DNA from 3 places in the Janthinobacterium sp. BCJ23 genome. Region 1 is predicted to be linked to each of the others. Evidence: predicted binding sites of a transcription regulator. Region 1 holds the regulator's gene; each other region holds the start of a gene.
The links. The regulator HrcA, encoded in region 1, represses chaperone genes, less so after heat shock. The targets are predictions, from matches to a motif close to TTAGCACTCNNNNNNNNNGAGTGCTAA.
Positions count from the first base shown of each region.

Region 2: a site for HrcA is predicted at 2,613-2,639, ahead of rpoH (RNA polymerase sigma factor RpoH). Genes of this name have one in related genera too.
Region 3: a site for HrcA is predicted at 1,421-1,447, ahead of groES (co-chaperone GroES). Genes of this name have one in related genera too.

Region 1 is NZ_JCAQAW010000001.1:1,211,178-1,216,194, forward strand. Features, by position in the region: gene fur (ferric iron uptake transcriptional regulator) at 144-575, shown strand; gene hrcA (heat-inducible transcriptional repressor HrcA) at 624-1,640, opposite strand; gene AC54AG_RS05460 (HAD family hydrolase) at 1,743-2,468, opposite strand; gene AC54AG_RS05465 (hypothetical protein) at 2,713-3,312, shown strand; gene AC54AG_RS05470 (hypothetical protein) at 3,349-3,930, shown strand; gene mmsB (3-hydroxyisobutyrate dehydrogenase) at 4,118-5,017, opposite strand, start outside.
Region 2 is NZ_JCAQAW010000013.1:72,938-77,954, reverse strand. Features, by position in the region: gene AC54AG_RS27475 (cytochrome P450) at 1-219, shown strand, start outside; gene AC54AG_RS27470 (antibiotic biosynthesis monooxygenase family protein) at 216-563, shown strand; gene AC54AG_RS27465 (hypothetical protein) at 567-1,019, opposite strand; gene AC54AG_RS27460 (hypothetical protein) at 1,198-1,464, shown strand; gene rpoH (RNA polymerase sigma factor RpoH) at 1,555-2,448, opposite strand; gene ftsX (permease-like cell division protein FtsX) at 2,840-3,760, opposite strand; gene AC54AG_RS27445 (cell division ATP-binding protein FtsE) at 3,757-4,500, opposite strand; gene ftsY (signal recognition particle-docking protein FtsY) at 4,511-5,017, opposite strand, start outside.
Region 3 is NZ_JCAQAW010000001.1:508,790-513,806, forward strand. Features, by position in the region: gene AC54AG_RS02295 (hypothetical protein) at 1-250, opposite strand, end outside; gene AC54AG_RS02300 (hypothetical protein) at 407-1,153, opposite strand; gene groES (co-chaperone GroES) at 1,688-1,978, shown strand; gene groL (chaperonin GroEL) at 2,029-3,678, shown strand; gene AC54AG_RS02315 (hypothetical protein) at 3,889-4,401, shown strand; gene AC54AG_RS02320 (GNAT family N-acetyltransferase) at 4,489-5,017, shown strand, end outside.

The sequences.
Region 1 (5,017 bases):
ACAGCCGGTGTTACGCGCATAAATGACCTCAATTTGATGAACAAAACGCCAGGAGTGGCCGGCCTGCCAAAAAATGCATATTTTGGCACTCCCCGCTAAAACGCTATATGATAAAGCACCTGACCCACATACGAGCAACAAACATGAGTAACAATCCTAGTGATCTCAAGGCAAGCGGCCTGAAAGCCACCCTGCCACGGCTGAAGATACTCGATATCTTCCAGAGTAGCCCGGTACGCCACCTGACGGCGGAAGACGTCTACAAGATTCTGCTGGCCGATAATATGGATGTCGGCCTGGCAACTGTCTACCGCGTCCTGACCCAATTCGAACAGGCAGGCTTGCTCAACCGCAACCATTTTGAAACCGGCAAGGCGATTTTCGAACTCAACGAAGGCTCCCACCACGACCACCTGGTGTGCCTCGACTGTGGCCGGGTCGAAGAATTCTTCGACGAAGAAATCGAAATCCGCCAGCAAAAAGTGGCCGAAGAGCGCGGCTTCAAGATCGCCGAACACGCGCTGGCCATCTACGGCAACTGCACCAAGACGGCTTGCCCGCACAAAACCGCCTGATTCGTTCCGGCCGCTCCCATGGAGCGGCTGGCGCATCAGGCAGTACGATCAATGATGGCTGAGCGCGCTTGACAGCAACTTGGCCGTGATATCGACAATCGGGATGACGCGCTCGTAAGCCATGCGCGTCGGTCCGATCACTCCCAGCGTTCCCACGATCTTGCCGTTGACTTCATACGGCGCCGTCACCACGCTCATTTCATCCATCGGCACCAGGTTCGATTCGCCGCCGATGAAAATCTGCACGCCCGTCGCCTTGCTCGACACGTCGAGCAGCTGCATCAAGCCCGTTTTTTGCTCGAACATATCGAACATCTGGCGCAGCGAATGCATATTCGATGACAGATCGCTCACGCTGAGCAAGTTGCGCTCGCCGGAAATCACCATGTCGTCGCTATGGTCGGCCATCGCCTCGCTGCCAGCCTCCACGGCCGCCTGCATCAGGCTGCCCATGTCGTCGCGCAACTGGCGCAGCTCGCCCTGCAGGCGCACGCGCACGGCGTCGAATGACAGGCCGCCATAGTTCTGGTTGATGTAGTTGGCCGATTGCACCAGTTGCGCCGGCGTATAGTCGGCCTCCGTCAGCAATAAACGGTTCTGCACGTCGCCGCCGGGCGCGACGATGACGAGCAGGATGCGTTTTTCGGACAGGCGCAGAAATTCGATTTGCTGGAACACGGATTCGCGGCGCGGGCTGAGCACGACGCCGGCAAACTGCGACAGCGACGACAGCATCTGCGCCGCGTTGGCGATGGTTTTTTGCGGCTGCGGCGTCTGCAGGCGCATGCGCGACTCCACCAGATGCTCGTCCAGATGCCGGACGGTCAGCAAGGTGTCGACAAAGATGCGGTAGCCACGCGGCGTGGGGATGCGTCCGGCCGAGGTATGCGGACTGGACACATAACCGAGCTCTTCCAGATCGGCCATGATGTTGCGGATCGTGGCTGGCGACAGGTCGAGGCCGGAAATTTTCGACAAGGCGCGCGAACCGACCGGCAGGCCGTCGGCGATATATCGCTCGACCAGGGCTTTCAGCAGTGTTTGGGCACGTGTATCGAGTTGCATGGTTTTTTATTTAAGCAAGTATTTTGTTAAGCAAGCGGCAACGAAAGCGGCCGAACGTGCATCAACAGCGCCTATTATGCACGTTCGTCCGCCCGGCGGCGATCAATCTTCCAGTTGCCCCTGCAGCCACAGCAGCAATTCATCAAAGTTGGCGCAGATGGCGTCGGGTTGCACGCCGGCGGCCAGGTGGGCGTCGCTGCCCTTGCGGTTCATCCACACGGCACGCATGCCCGCCCCTTGCGCCCCCGTCACATCGAAATACAGATCGTCGCCGACATACACGGCTTCATGGGGCGCCACGCCCAGCGCGGCGCAACCGGCCAGGAAGATGCTGGCGTCGGGCTTGGCCACACCGAAATCGCTGGCGGCGATCGATACTTTGAAATGCTGCGCCAGGCCGATAATTTCAAGGTCCGCATTGCCATTCGAAATGGAGCCGACCAGCATGCGCTGGCCCATCCAGGCCAGGCCAGGCAAGACGTCGTCATACGGCTGGACGCGATGGCGCGCCGCCAGGAACTGCGCGATGGCGCCATCGACGAGGGCCGGATCCTCGCCGGCGGCCTCGAAGGCGGTCAGCAGGCCCGCGCGGCGCAACTCGATGAGGTTGCCATGAAAATGCGGTTGTTCATTGAGCATGGCCAGGCGGTGCTGGCGCAGCACCTCGATGGAAAACTGCTGCGCCACCTTGGGCGCATGCGTGGCCAGCCAGTCGTGCAGCAGGGATTCGGCGGCGGCAATCACGGGCGCGATGGGCCACAGAGTATCGTCGAGGTCGAACAGGATGGCCTTGGGCGGCACGGCAGGTTTTACAGGGGCAAGGGACATGGGATTCACGGTGGATGCCGCGCCACAGTGCGCAGCCTGCATCTATTGTCGCACCGATCGCCGCCGCCGGCATGGCTGCGCCCCCGTGAAATGGGGCCGGGCCAGCGCTTCCAGGCGAAAAATTGTTACAGGGTGATACAAGGCAAGATCATTCGGCTTGCCAGATAGACTAAAATAGGCGCCATTCCAATGCGGCGCCAGCGTCCGCGTTGCGCTACCCAACCTAATTCGTTTTGGAGAATGTATGAAAAATTTGTACCTGCGCTCGATGCTGGCGGCGGCTTGCGCCGTCACATTGGCAGCCTGCGGCGGCAGCGGCGGCAACCTGTATCTGAGTGGCCAAGTGTCCAATCTGGCAAAAGACGGCCTGATTCTCCTCAATGACGGCGAACGCTTGCCGGTCTCCGCAGGCCAGACCTCGTTTGTTTTCACCAAGCTGGTCAACACCGATGACCGCTACGACATCAGCATCGCACAACAGCCCAAAGGCGCCGTGTGCACGATTACCAATGGCGCAGGCAAGGCATCGAGCTATACCGTGACCACCGCCCTGGTGACTTGCACGACCAATACTTACCCGCTGAGCGGCACGATCACGGGCCTGACCGCCGACGGCTTGACCTTGGCCATTGGCAACGCCAGCACCAGCCCGCTGAAAGGCAGCACGAGCTATACATTCCCGGCTGTCAATGACGGCATCGCCTACAATATTTCCATAGCGACGTATCCAGCGGGCCAGACGTGCAGTTTCGTGGGCTCTGCCAGCGCCAACGGCCGCGATGTCGTCGGCACCATGGGCTCAGCCGCAACGACCGGCGCCACACTGAACTGCACGGCGCAGTAAGCCACGCGATTCGTCACCACTATATTGGAGAAATACATGAAGTTATCCTGCCTGCGCCCACTCGCCGCGCTGCTGTTGACCCTGGGACTGGCTGCTTGCGGCGGCAAGGCCTCGTATGATGTCAGTGGCACCATCAGCAACTTGAACACCGACGGCCTGGTCCTGGCCAACGGCGGCGTCAATCTTCCGATTAAATCGGGCCAGACCTCGTTTACCTTTGCCAAGCGCATCGACTATGGCACCGACTACAACATCACCGTGCAGACCCAGCCAGCCCACATGACTTGCGCCATCAGTGGCGGGACCGGTTCGGCAGGTCATTACCTGAGCATCCAGGCAGCGGTCGTGTGCACGCAAAATAGCTACACGGTTGGCGGCACGGTGACTGGCCTGACAGCCGACGGCCTGGTCTTGATCAACGGCAATGCGCAAACCACGGTGGCCAAGGGCAGCACGACCTTCACACTGGCGTCGCGTGTTGCCGATGGCGACAAGTATGGCATCAGCGTATTTACCCAGCCAACCGGCTTGAAATGCAGCGTGGCGCCCAACACTGGCGTCGGCGTGATGGGCGAAGCGAACGTGACCACCGTGCAGATCGCCTGCAATCCGGGCTAACGCTGTGGCGCTGGCAGCCGCGACGCGGCTGCCAGGAAGAGATATCACTGAAAAATATAGTTGATATTCGAAAGATAAATTGGAGTTATATGTGGCGATGCAGCATAATGCATCTGTCTCCTCCAACTCTTCCAAGAATTGGATTTAGCCCGCTTTTACCAGCGGGCTTTTTTTTGCCCAAAATTCCTCAAGCGGGTTTATTCAAGTCCGGCTGCAGCATCTGCACGATGCTGGAGAAATCCTGCTGCGCATAACCGGCTTGCGCATGCATCTGGTACAACTGGCGCACCAGCCCGCCCAACGGCGTGGGCGCGTTTGCCGACAGGGCCGACTGCTGCGCCAGGCCCAGGTCTTTCAGCATCAGCGCCGTGCCGAAGCCGCCCGTGTAATTGCGCGATGCGGGCGTGCCGTCCATGACACCGGGCCACGGGTTGTACACTTCCAAGGTCCAGTTGCGCCCCGAACTCTTGGCCATGATGTCGGACAAGACTTTCGGATCGAGGCCATGCGCCACGCCGAGGTTCAGCGCCTCGGCCGTACCGGCCATCAAGATCCCCAGCAGCATGTTGTTGCAAATCTTCGCTACCTGGCCCGCACCCGCCTCGCCCGCATGGAAGATGTTCTTGCCCATCTTTTCCAGTAATGGACGCGCCTGCTGCAAGGCCGCTTCGCTGCCACCGACGATGAAGGTCAGGGTGCCGGCCGCCGCGCCCGCCGTGCCGCCCGAGACGGGCGCATCGATCATGGCAAAGCCCCGCTCGCTGGCAGCCTGCGCCACTTGCCGTGCCACGTCGGCCGCGATGGTGCTGCAATCGATGAACAGGGCGCCCGGCTTGGCCGAATCGAGCACGCCGCCGGCCGCCAGGTACAGCTCCTGCACGTGCTTGTTGGCTGGCAGCATGGTAATGACGGCGTCGGCCGTCTGCACGGCCGCGCTGGCCGATGCAGCCGCCGTGGCGCCCGCTTCAACGAGCGATGCGACGGCGGCTGGCGCCAGGTCGAAGACGGACACGTGGAAGCCGGCGGCCACCAGGTTGCGGGCCATCGGCGCGCCCATGTTGCCCAGGCCGATGAAAGCGATATGTTG
Region 2 (5,017 bases), on a different contig from region 1:
GGGCAGATGATCGTCGTCGTGCTGGCCAGCGCCGGCCATGCGGAGTCGGGCTTTGGCCATGGCCGCCACGTCTGTCCGGGCCAGTCCATCGCGCACGCCATCGCCGCAGCTTGTTTGCAAGCGTGGGCCGACAGGCTGGAAGACTTGCCGCTGGCGTGGTGTTATCAAGCGTCGCTGAACGCCCGCATCCCTGTGTTTACGCAAGGAGCGAGCGCATGATCGCCGTGATTTTTGAAGTGTGGCCCAGTGCAGAAGGGCGCCAGCAGTATCTGGATCTGGCCGCCGCGCTGCGGCCTTTGCTCGACGAAGTCGATGGTTTCATTTCCATCGAGCGCTTCAGCAGCTTGAGCGAGCCGGGCAAATTGCTGTCGCTGTCGTTCTTTCGCGACGAGGCGGCGCTGGCGCAGTGGCGGCAGCTGGAAGCGCACCGGGCGGCGCAATCGGCTGGCAGGCAGGGCGTATTTGACGATTACCGGCTGCGCATCGCCGCCGTCGTGCGCGATTACGGCATGCTGGACCGGCAACAGGCGCCGACCGACAGCCGCCAGCGCCACGATGCCTAGCGCTTAGCGGGGCAGGGCGCCCTGCGTGATCTTGACCTTGACCCGGTAGGTGGGCTGTTCTGCGTTCAGGGCTGGCGGCGTGGCCGGATCGACGTCGAGCAAGGTAAACGTCAGGTGGTTGACGGTGACGGAACTGGAAGCGCCCGGCATGGAATCGGACAGGACGATGTCCGTGGCGCCCGCACTGTTGAGCAAACTGAAACTGTAGCTGACGTAGCCTTTCCATACGCACACGGCGCCTTTGCGGCAGCGGCTGTCGTTGACGCGCTCGAGTTTCAGGGTATCGGTGGCCGTGATGGCGACCTGTTCGCCCGGCGACAGCACGTGGGTGACGCTGCGCGGCGTGTTTTCCGCGTCGCCGGCGCTGCCGGCCGCGCCGCAGCCGGCCAGTACGGCCAGGCAGGCGAAGAACAGGGGAAGCAGCATGGTGCGGTAAGAGCGGGTCAGAGAATGCATGTTTTTCCTTTCAGGTAGAGCGTCCCGGGCGTGCCTGTGCACGCGTGGGATAAAATGATAGTAACAAAATGATATTTTTCTGGCGCACTATTGACGTGCTGCCGATGAATTCACGCGCCGGCCACGCGGCGCGCCGATTACTGCGTAAAATGGCTGTTTTGAAAATCAGGAAACAACCATGAAAAAAACCGACCTGGCCAAAAGCGATGCCAAGAAACTGATGGGAAAGATGAATGTTCCCGGCGCCGGTGCATTCGGTAAGGAAGCGGTGGTCGTCGACCGCCGCGAGCAGCGCAAGCGCGACCAGGCCCTGGGTCTGGTGCCATTCGCCGTCAAGCTGAACAGCGATCTGGTCTTGCAATTGCAGACCCTGGCCAAGGAGCGCGGTGCGGATCTGAATGAATTGGTCGCCGAAGTCCTCGTCAAGGGCTTGGCCGCAGCTTAATGGGCTGCCATGTTTATCTGTTGATAAACATCAACTTGTAAAACTAAAAGGCGCCTTGCGGCGCCTTTTGCATTGCGGCATTGCTTGCGATTACACCCAGGCGGCCAAGGCGCCCTTCATTTTTTTCAGCGCCGCCACTTCGATCTGGCGGATGCGTTCGGCCGATACGCCGAACTCTTCTGCCAGCGCGTGCAGGGTAGCGCCCGAGCCGTCGTCGTTGGCCAGCCAGCGCGCTTCGATGATGCGGCGCGAACGGGCGTCCAGCTTGCTCAAGGCCGTTTCCAGGCCTTCCGATTGCAAACGCGTCACTTGTTCCGCTTCCAGCACCTTGGTCGGCTCGCTTTGCTCCGACGACAGGTAGGCGATCGGCGAAAACTTGTCGTCTTCATCGTCGGTCGGCGATTCCAGTGCAATGTCGCGGCCGCTCAAACGCGTTTCCATCTCGATCACTTCTTCGCGCTTCACGTCGAGCAGCTTGGCCAGCGCATCGATCTGCTTCGGCGTCATCGCATCCAGGCCCGTCTTGTGGCTGCGCAGGTTGAAGAACAGCTTGCGCTGTGCCTTCGTCGTCGCGACCTTGACCAGGCGCCAGTTTTTCAGGATGTACTCATGCATCTCGGCTTTCACCCAATGCATGGCGTACGACACCAGGCGCACGCCTTGGTCCGGATCGAAACGTTTCACGGCTTTCATCAAGCCGATGTTGCCTTCCTGAATCAGGTCGGCATGCGGCAAGCCATAGCCCAGATAGCCGCGGGCAATCGAGACCACCAGGCGCAGGTGCGACAGCACTAGCTCTTGCGCGGCGGCCAGGTCATTTTTTTCGCGCAGGCGTTTCGCCAGCGAAATTTCTTCGTCGTGGGTCAACATGGGCAGGCGGTTCACGGCCGAAATATAGGCGTCGATATTGCCCAGATTGCCAGTGAAACCGAGGCCCAGCGCATTACTTTTGGTCGGAACCAATGCGGACGTTGCGGACATCATAGTCATGTTTTCTCCCTCGTAGTCTTGCTTTGTTCCAGTTGGCCACGTCACGCGACGTGGTCCTGTTGTCTGTTCGTTTTTGCGTATCCGGTCTTGCACTTGCAGAGCGCGGCACCATCTTCATCTGGCGTCCATGGCGCTACTGCCTTTGGTATGTCCCTATATTAGCACTCTCTGCCTGAGAGTGCCAATCAGCACATTTAATCGTCCTGATAGCCTAAATACTATGGCGGATTAATGCTTGATATATATCTCTGAACAGCGATTTGACCACGTAGCTAGTCTACGGCCTCTGGCTGAAGCGAGCCTTAAGAATACTTGCTTAATATCAAGATAACAGCAGTATGGGAGACGCATGGCGGCACCGAAGGCGCCGCCATGGAAGGGATGGTCAGTTCAGGCGCGCCAGGTGGCGCTGCACGCAGAGGAAGGCGCCGATCAGGCCCAGGCCGGCGCTGACGGCCAGCAAGCCGGCCATCGGCAGCGGCGCCAGCGGCACCAGCTGGAATTCGGACGCATACAGGCGGGCAAACTCGGCAATCGCGGTATTCAGCGGTTGCAAGGCCAGCGCCACGGCGCCCAGGGCCAGCGCGCCGGCGCACAGGCCCAGCAGGGCGCCCGTGTAATAGAAGGGGCGATGGATGAAGGTGTCCGTCGCGCCGATCAGTTTCGAGATGCTGATTTCATCGCGCTGCTGCATCACTTGCAGGCGGATGGTATTGAAGACCACAGCGATCACGGCCACGCCCAGGGTGATGGCCAGCAGCAGCAGCACCAGGCGCAGCACGCCCAGCAGGGCCGCCAGGCGCTTGACCCAGGCCGAATCGACCTGCGCCGATTCCACGCCGGGCAAATGGCGCAGCTGTTCCGCCACGGCATCGACATCCTGCGCTTCGCTGGCGCTGCTGAAGGCGTCGAGCTTCAGCACATAGCTGTCGGGCAAGGGATTGTCGCCCAGGGTGCTCAGCACGTCGGCCAGGCCATTCTTGTTTTTCAGGGTGTCGAGCGCCTGTTCGCGCGGGATGAAGACGATCTTTGCCTTTTGCTCGCCCACGATTTTGCGCATGGCGCTGGCCAGAGCCACGGCTTGCTCGCGCGGCGTGTCGATCTTCAGGAAGACGCTGATTTCCGGGTCGACCGACATCTGTTCCGACATCGGGCGCACGTTGTCGAGCATGGTCAAGCCGGCGAACGGCAGCGACAGGGCGATGGCGACGACGAGCACGTTCAACAGGAAGCCGCCCGGCGACTTGCGCAAGTGAATCAGCGCCGAGCCCAGCGCGAAGCGGTGTTGACGGAACCAGCCTCTCATGGCTGTTCTCCCTGAGCGTCGTCTTGGTTGGGGGACGGTGCAAAATCGGGATCGGGCGGGGCGAAGACGGGCGCTTGCGTGGCCTTGTCGATGGCCACCAGCTGGCCGTTTTTGAGGTGAATTACGCGGGCGGCGGCGTCGAGCATCTGTTCGTCATGGCTGGAAATGAGGCAGGTCACGCCCACCGAGTGGAAGGCTTTCAGGGCGTCGAGCACCTTGTTGGCGCTGGCGCGGTCCAGGTTGGCCGTCGGTTCGTCGGCCAGGATGATCTGCGGCCGGTTGACGATGGCGCGCGCGATCGACACGCGCTGCTGCTCGCCGCCCGACAGCGACAGCGGACGCGCCATGGCGCGGTCCAGCAATCCCACCTTGTCGAGCGCGGCGCGCGCGCGCTGCTCGGCGGCCGCCTTGTGCGCGCCGACGACGAGCAGTGGCAGCATGACGTTGGCCAGGATGGAGCGGTCGTTCAATAACTTTTGCTGCTGGAAGATCAGGCCCATGTTGCGGCGCAAAAACGGCACGCCGGCCGGCTTGATCTTCGCCATGTCCTGGCCATTGACGATCAGCTTGCCCGACGTGGGGCGTTCCATGGCGGCGATCATTTTCAGCAAGGTGGATTTGCCGGCGCCGGACGGGCCGGCCAGAAACACCAGCTCGCCCTTGGCAATACTGAGCGAAATGTCGCTGAGCGCCACGGCATCGGGGGAGTATTGCTTGGAGACGTGCTGAAATTCAATCATGTAGGTAGGCTTATCCGAGCAGCGCTTCGACAAATTCGGCAGCCACGAAAGGCTGCAAGTCTTCAATTTTCTCACCGATGCCGATGAAGTACACGGGCACGGGACGCACGCGGGCTATCGCCGCCAGCACGCCGCCCTTGGCGGTGCCGTCCAGCTTGGTGATCACCAGGCCGCTCAATTGCAGGGCATCGTCGAACGCTTTCACTTGCGTGAGGGCGTTCTGGCCCGTATTGCCGTCGATGACGAGCAGGGTTTCATGCGGCGCGCCATCCATGCCCTTGCCGATCACGCGCTTGATTTTCTTCAATTCTTCCATCAGGTGCAACTGCGTCGGCAAGCGTCCCGCCGTATCGACCATCACCACGTCGATGCCGCGCGCCTTCGCCGATTGCACGGAGTCGTAGGCCACGGCGGCCGGGTCGCCCGATTCCTGCGAAATCACGGTGACGTTGTTGCGCTCGCCCCAGACCATCAGCTGTTCGCGCGCGGCGGCGCGGAAGGTGTCGCCCGCAGCCAG
Region 3 (5,017 bases), 700 kb from region 1:
CGTTCTCTGCAATATAGGCGCCCGCTTCCGAAGCGGCTTGCTCCAGGCCGGCTTGCACCAGTTCGGGAATTTTTTCCAGCAAGGCTTCCACCCGCTCCTGCGCCTCGCGCATGCGCTGCACGTACAGGGCGTTCTCGGCGGCCAGCGCGGCGTTATCCTTGCGCAGTTGCGCGTTTTCACGGCGCAGCGCATGGGTCATTTCGGCCAGCAGGCCTATTTTGTCGGATAATTCGTTGAATTCGGAAATCATCCCGCCACTATAGGGCGGACGCTCCATGGGCGTCAATCGAATCACGCCGCTGTCACACATATTTACATCAATGCAGGTCAGTTGCCGTGAAATACACGCTTTTTCCGGCGCTTTTCGCCAAGTGCGCGCATCTGCCAGCGCCGTGATGGCAGCGTTTTACTCGTCGACGTAATCGGGTTCGATATCGAGTCCGCCATAGCGGTTTTCACAAGAGCGGCGCGTCAGCGTCTGTTGTCCGCTCTTGCCGTCAAGCACCATCGTCAAATCGCGGCAAGTACGGCCGTAGCTGCCAGGTTTGCCGTCCGTGCCCGAGGGCGTCAGGCGCACCGCCAGCGGTACCGCATTGCCCAGTCCCTTGTTGCTCCACTGGCGCGTCTTGCCATCCTCTTCATCTTTCAAGGTGCGCACGGCGGCCGTCAACAGGGCTTGCTTTTCCTTGGCATTCAGCTTGGCGATGGTGACGTCGGACAGGAAAGGCGGATACACGACGGGCGCCGGATCCTTGCCCTGCACATCCCAGCGGCCGCTGTTCTGCGAACAGGTGCGGCGGCTCAGATCCTGCGACTTGCCGCCCGCCGTGACGACGAATTTCAGGTCGCGGCAGATGTGCGCCTTCAGGCTGTGTTCCGTCATGCCGGAGTTGCTGAAGTTATACGTGACTTTGACCATCACGCCGCGGTCGCCGCCGTTGTCCCACACGTGCGCTTCCTGGTCGTCGTCATCCTTGTTCAGATCGTTGAACAGGTCGCCCAGCAGCATTTCCTTTTGCTGCGGCGTCAGGGCGGCTACGGTGATCTCGTCGACGATGGTGGGCGTTTGCGCGGCGGCATTGCCCAGGCAGGCGAGGCCGATGACGGTGGCGCCCAACAGGCGCAGGGCGGTACGGGAAGTGGTCGATGGCATGGCGTGCTTTCTCGTGCAGGTGGCGATATATGGTGATATTGATATGCAATTACAATCATCTTATCAAAGTCCATAGTAAAACTGTGTTTCCTGTACGTACAGGAACGCCGTTCGCCTGACGGGCATGCTAGAGTCGCGCCTGTTGCTGACGCCCGGGAACGAGGCTTGCGTTTGCGCAAACCCTGCGTAAATGCAGGCTGCGCAGAACGTCTAAGCTTATCTTCCCGGAGAATAAGCCCTTGAATAAGCCCCCTACCGTCCCTATAATTAGCACTCGTTAGTAGAGAGTGCTAACAAACTCTTTCGTAGCAATCCTCAGGACATGATGGTGTCTGCCGGGCAACAGCAGGGAACGCTACGCGGCGGGCGACGCCGCGATGCCACCACTGCCTAGCTGGCACGCACCCGATGACATGGGGTTTGCTTGACCGTTGCGGGCTGCTTTCAACGGCGGTCACTGAAAGCACGCCTGGCGCTGTGCCAGGCATGTATTCATTTAGCAACACCTATCCATTGAACTTTAAGGAGTTTTGTATGAATCTGCGCCCATTGAACGATCGCGTCATCGTCAAACGCCTCGACCAGGAAACCAAAACTGCGTCCGGCCTCATCATTCCTGATGCAGCTGCTGAAAAACCGGATCAAGGCGAAGTCCTTGCCGTAGGCAATGGCAAGATTCTCGACGACGGCAAAGTCCGTCCTCTGGATGTCAAAGTAGGCGACCGCGTCCTGTTCGGCAAATACGCTGGCCAAACCGTCAAAGTTGACGGCGATGAGCTGCTGGTCATGCGCGAAGAAGACATCATGGCGATCGTCGTCAAGTAATTGTTTCCACGTTGTAGACAGATACATCCCGAAACTCAGGAGAATTGAACATGGCAGCTAAAGAAGTAGTATTCGGCGACGCAGCGCGCGCCAAGATGGTCGAAGGCGTCAATATCCTCGCCAACGCAGTCAAAGTCACCTTGGGCCCGAAAGGCCGCAACGTCGTTCTGGAGCGCTCGTTCGGCGCCCCTACCGTCACCAAGGATGGTGTGTCGGTAGCGAAAGAAGTTGAACTCAAAGACAAGCTCATGAACATGGGCGCGCAAATGGTCAAGGAAGTTGCTTCCCGCACCAGCGACAACGCCGGCGACGGCACCACCACCGCAACCGTGCTGGCACAAGCCATCGTGCGCGAAGGCATGAAGTTCGTTGCCGCCGGCATGAACCCGATGGACCTGAAGCGCGGTATCGACAAAGCTGTTGCAGCCACCGTCGAAGAACTGGCGAAAATCGCCCGTCCTTGCACCACGACCAAAGAAATCGCCCAAGTTGGCGCGATCTCGGCGAACTCGGACTACTCGATCGGCGAGCGTATCGCTGAAGCGATGGAAAAAGTCGGTAAAGAAGGCGTCATCACCGTAGAAGACGGCAAGTCGCTGAACGACGAGCTGGACATCGTTGAAGGCATGCAGTTCGACCGCGGCTACCTGTCGCCATACTTCATCAACAACCCAGAGAAACAAGTTGCCGTACTGGACAGCCCATTCGTCCTGCTGTGCGACAAGAAAATCTCGAACATCCGTGACCTGCTGCCGGTACTGGAACAAGTCGCAAAAGCTGGCCGTCCACTGCTGATCATCGCGGAAGACATCGAAGGCGAAGCGCTGGCGACCCTGGTTGTGAACAACATCCGCGGCATCCTGAAAACCTGCGCAGTGAAAGCACCTGGCTTCGGCGACCGCCGCAAAGCCATGCTGGAAGACATCGCTGTCCTGACCGGCGGCCAAGTGATCGCTGAAGAAGTCGGCCTGACCCTGGAAAAAGTGACCCTGGCCGAACTGGGCCAAGCGAAACGCATCGAAGTGGGCAAAGAAAACACCATCGTCATCGATGGCGCCGGCGAAGCTGCCTCGATCGAAGCACGCGTGAAACAAGTGCGTGTACAGATCGAAGAAGCGACCTCGGACTACGACCGTGAAAAACTGCAAGAGCGCGTCGCCAAACTGGCTGGCGGCGTTGCCGTGATCAAGGTTGGCGCAGCCACCGAAGTCGAAATGAAAGAGAAAAAAGCCCGCGTTGAAGATGCACTGCACGCGACCCGCGCTGCCGTGGAAGAAGGCATCGTGCCAGGCGGCGGCGTAGCCCTGCTGCGCGCACGCGCCAACATCACGGTCAAGGGCGACAATCCTGATCAAGACGCTGGTATCAAGATCGTCCTGCGCGCAATGGAAGAGCCACTGCGCATGATCGTGCAAAACGCTGGCGAAGAAGCTTCGGTCGTCGTGGCAGCCGTACTGGCTGGCACGGGCAACTACGGCTACAACGCTGCCAACGGCACGTATGGCGACATGGTTGAAATGGGCGTTCTGGACCCAGCCAAAGTGACCCGTTCGGCACTGCAAAACGCCGCTTCGATCGCTTCGCTGATGCTGACGACCGACTGCATGGTCTGCGAAATCGCTGACGACAAAGCAGGCGGCGGCATGGGCGGCGGCATGGGCGGTATGGGCGGCATGGGCGGCATGGACGGCATGATGTAATGTCCGGCGGCCAGTCGCGCAGGCGACGGCGCGACTGGCCGCATACGCCGGGACAGGGCTGGCAGACCAAAAACTGTCAGCGCCTCCCCGGCGGCCCCGAAAGCCACCTTCTACGGAAGGTGGCTTTTTTTCGTCTATGAATTTGGCAAACCCGTTTGGCAAACCCGTTGGCAAGCCCGGCGATTGCCCACCTGCCCGTTTTGCTTTAGCATGGCCGCCATCGTCGTTCTTTCTCATCCCACCATCATGCCGCCACGCGCCTCTTCTTCCAAAACCACCATCATCGCCGGCATCCTGGCCGGCTTGCTGGCCGCCGGCCTCGGCGCTTTCTACCTGCACCAGCAATCCGCGCCGCACGGTGACAATGCCAAGGCCTCAAGCAGCCAGACGACGGCGCAAGAACAGAACGCGCGCGCCGTCGATGCCTTGCTGGCTTTGCCGGAAATCAAGGCCTGGTCGGCGCATATCGAAAAGGCTTCGGGCGGCCGCGCGCACGGCGCCGTGATGGAAACGTCGCCCGAGACGCGCCTCGTCGATGGCGTCGCCTGCTATCAGCTGAGCTTTTTCGAAAGCACGCCCGATGCGGCGCACCGCTGGGAAAGTTTCGTCGTCACGCCCGACGGCAAGCGCATCCTCGTCGACGACATCGCCAGCGGGGACCTGATCAGCCTGGAACAATGGCGCAAGGACAACGCGCCCATGCAACGCATCGCGACGCAGTAACGCTCCACGCGGGCATCCCCTGCGGCGGGACGCTGGCGTTGCAGCGCAAGCTTTACTTTCTGGCATCGAAGCCCGATACTCGCCCACATGCCCGCCATCATTGTCCGCCCCCTCACGCCAGACGACGCCAGCGCCTACCGCGCGCTGCGCCTGGCCGGCATCGCCGAACTGCCCGCCGCCTTCTGCACCACGCATGCGGCGGAAAGCGGCTTGCCGCTGGCACGGATAGCCGAGCGCTTGCGCGCCACATCGCACCAAATAATATTTGGCGCTTTCGACAAGGAACAATTGATCGGCATTGCCGGCCTGCGCCGCGAACCGATCGCCGTCGTGCATGACAAGGCCAGCCTGTGGAGCGTGTACGTGGCGCCGCAGGCACGCGGGCACGGCGCGGGACGGCAACTGGTGCAGGCCGCCATCGCGCACGCCTGCGGCGTGCCCGAACTGGCCCGCGTGCGCCTGACCGTGGCACAGGACAACAACGCGGCATTGACCCTGTACCTGGGCTGCGGTTTTACCCTGGCGGACGGTCCCGCATCGGATGGCATGCTGCAAATGCAACTATTACTGCCCCGCCCTGCCCTTGCAAGTGCCGAAAGTAATGTCTTTATGAAAA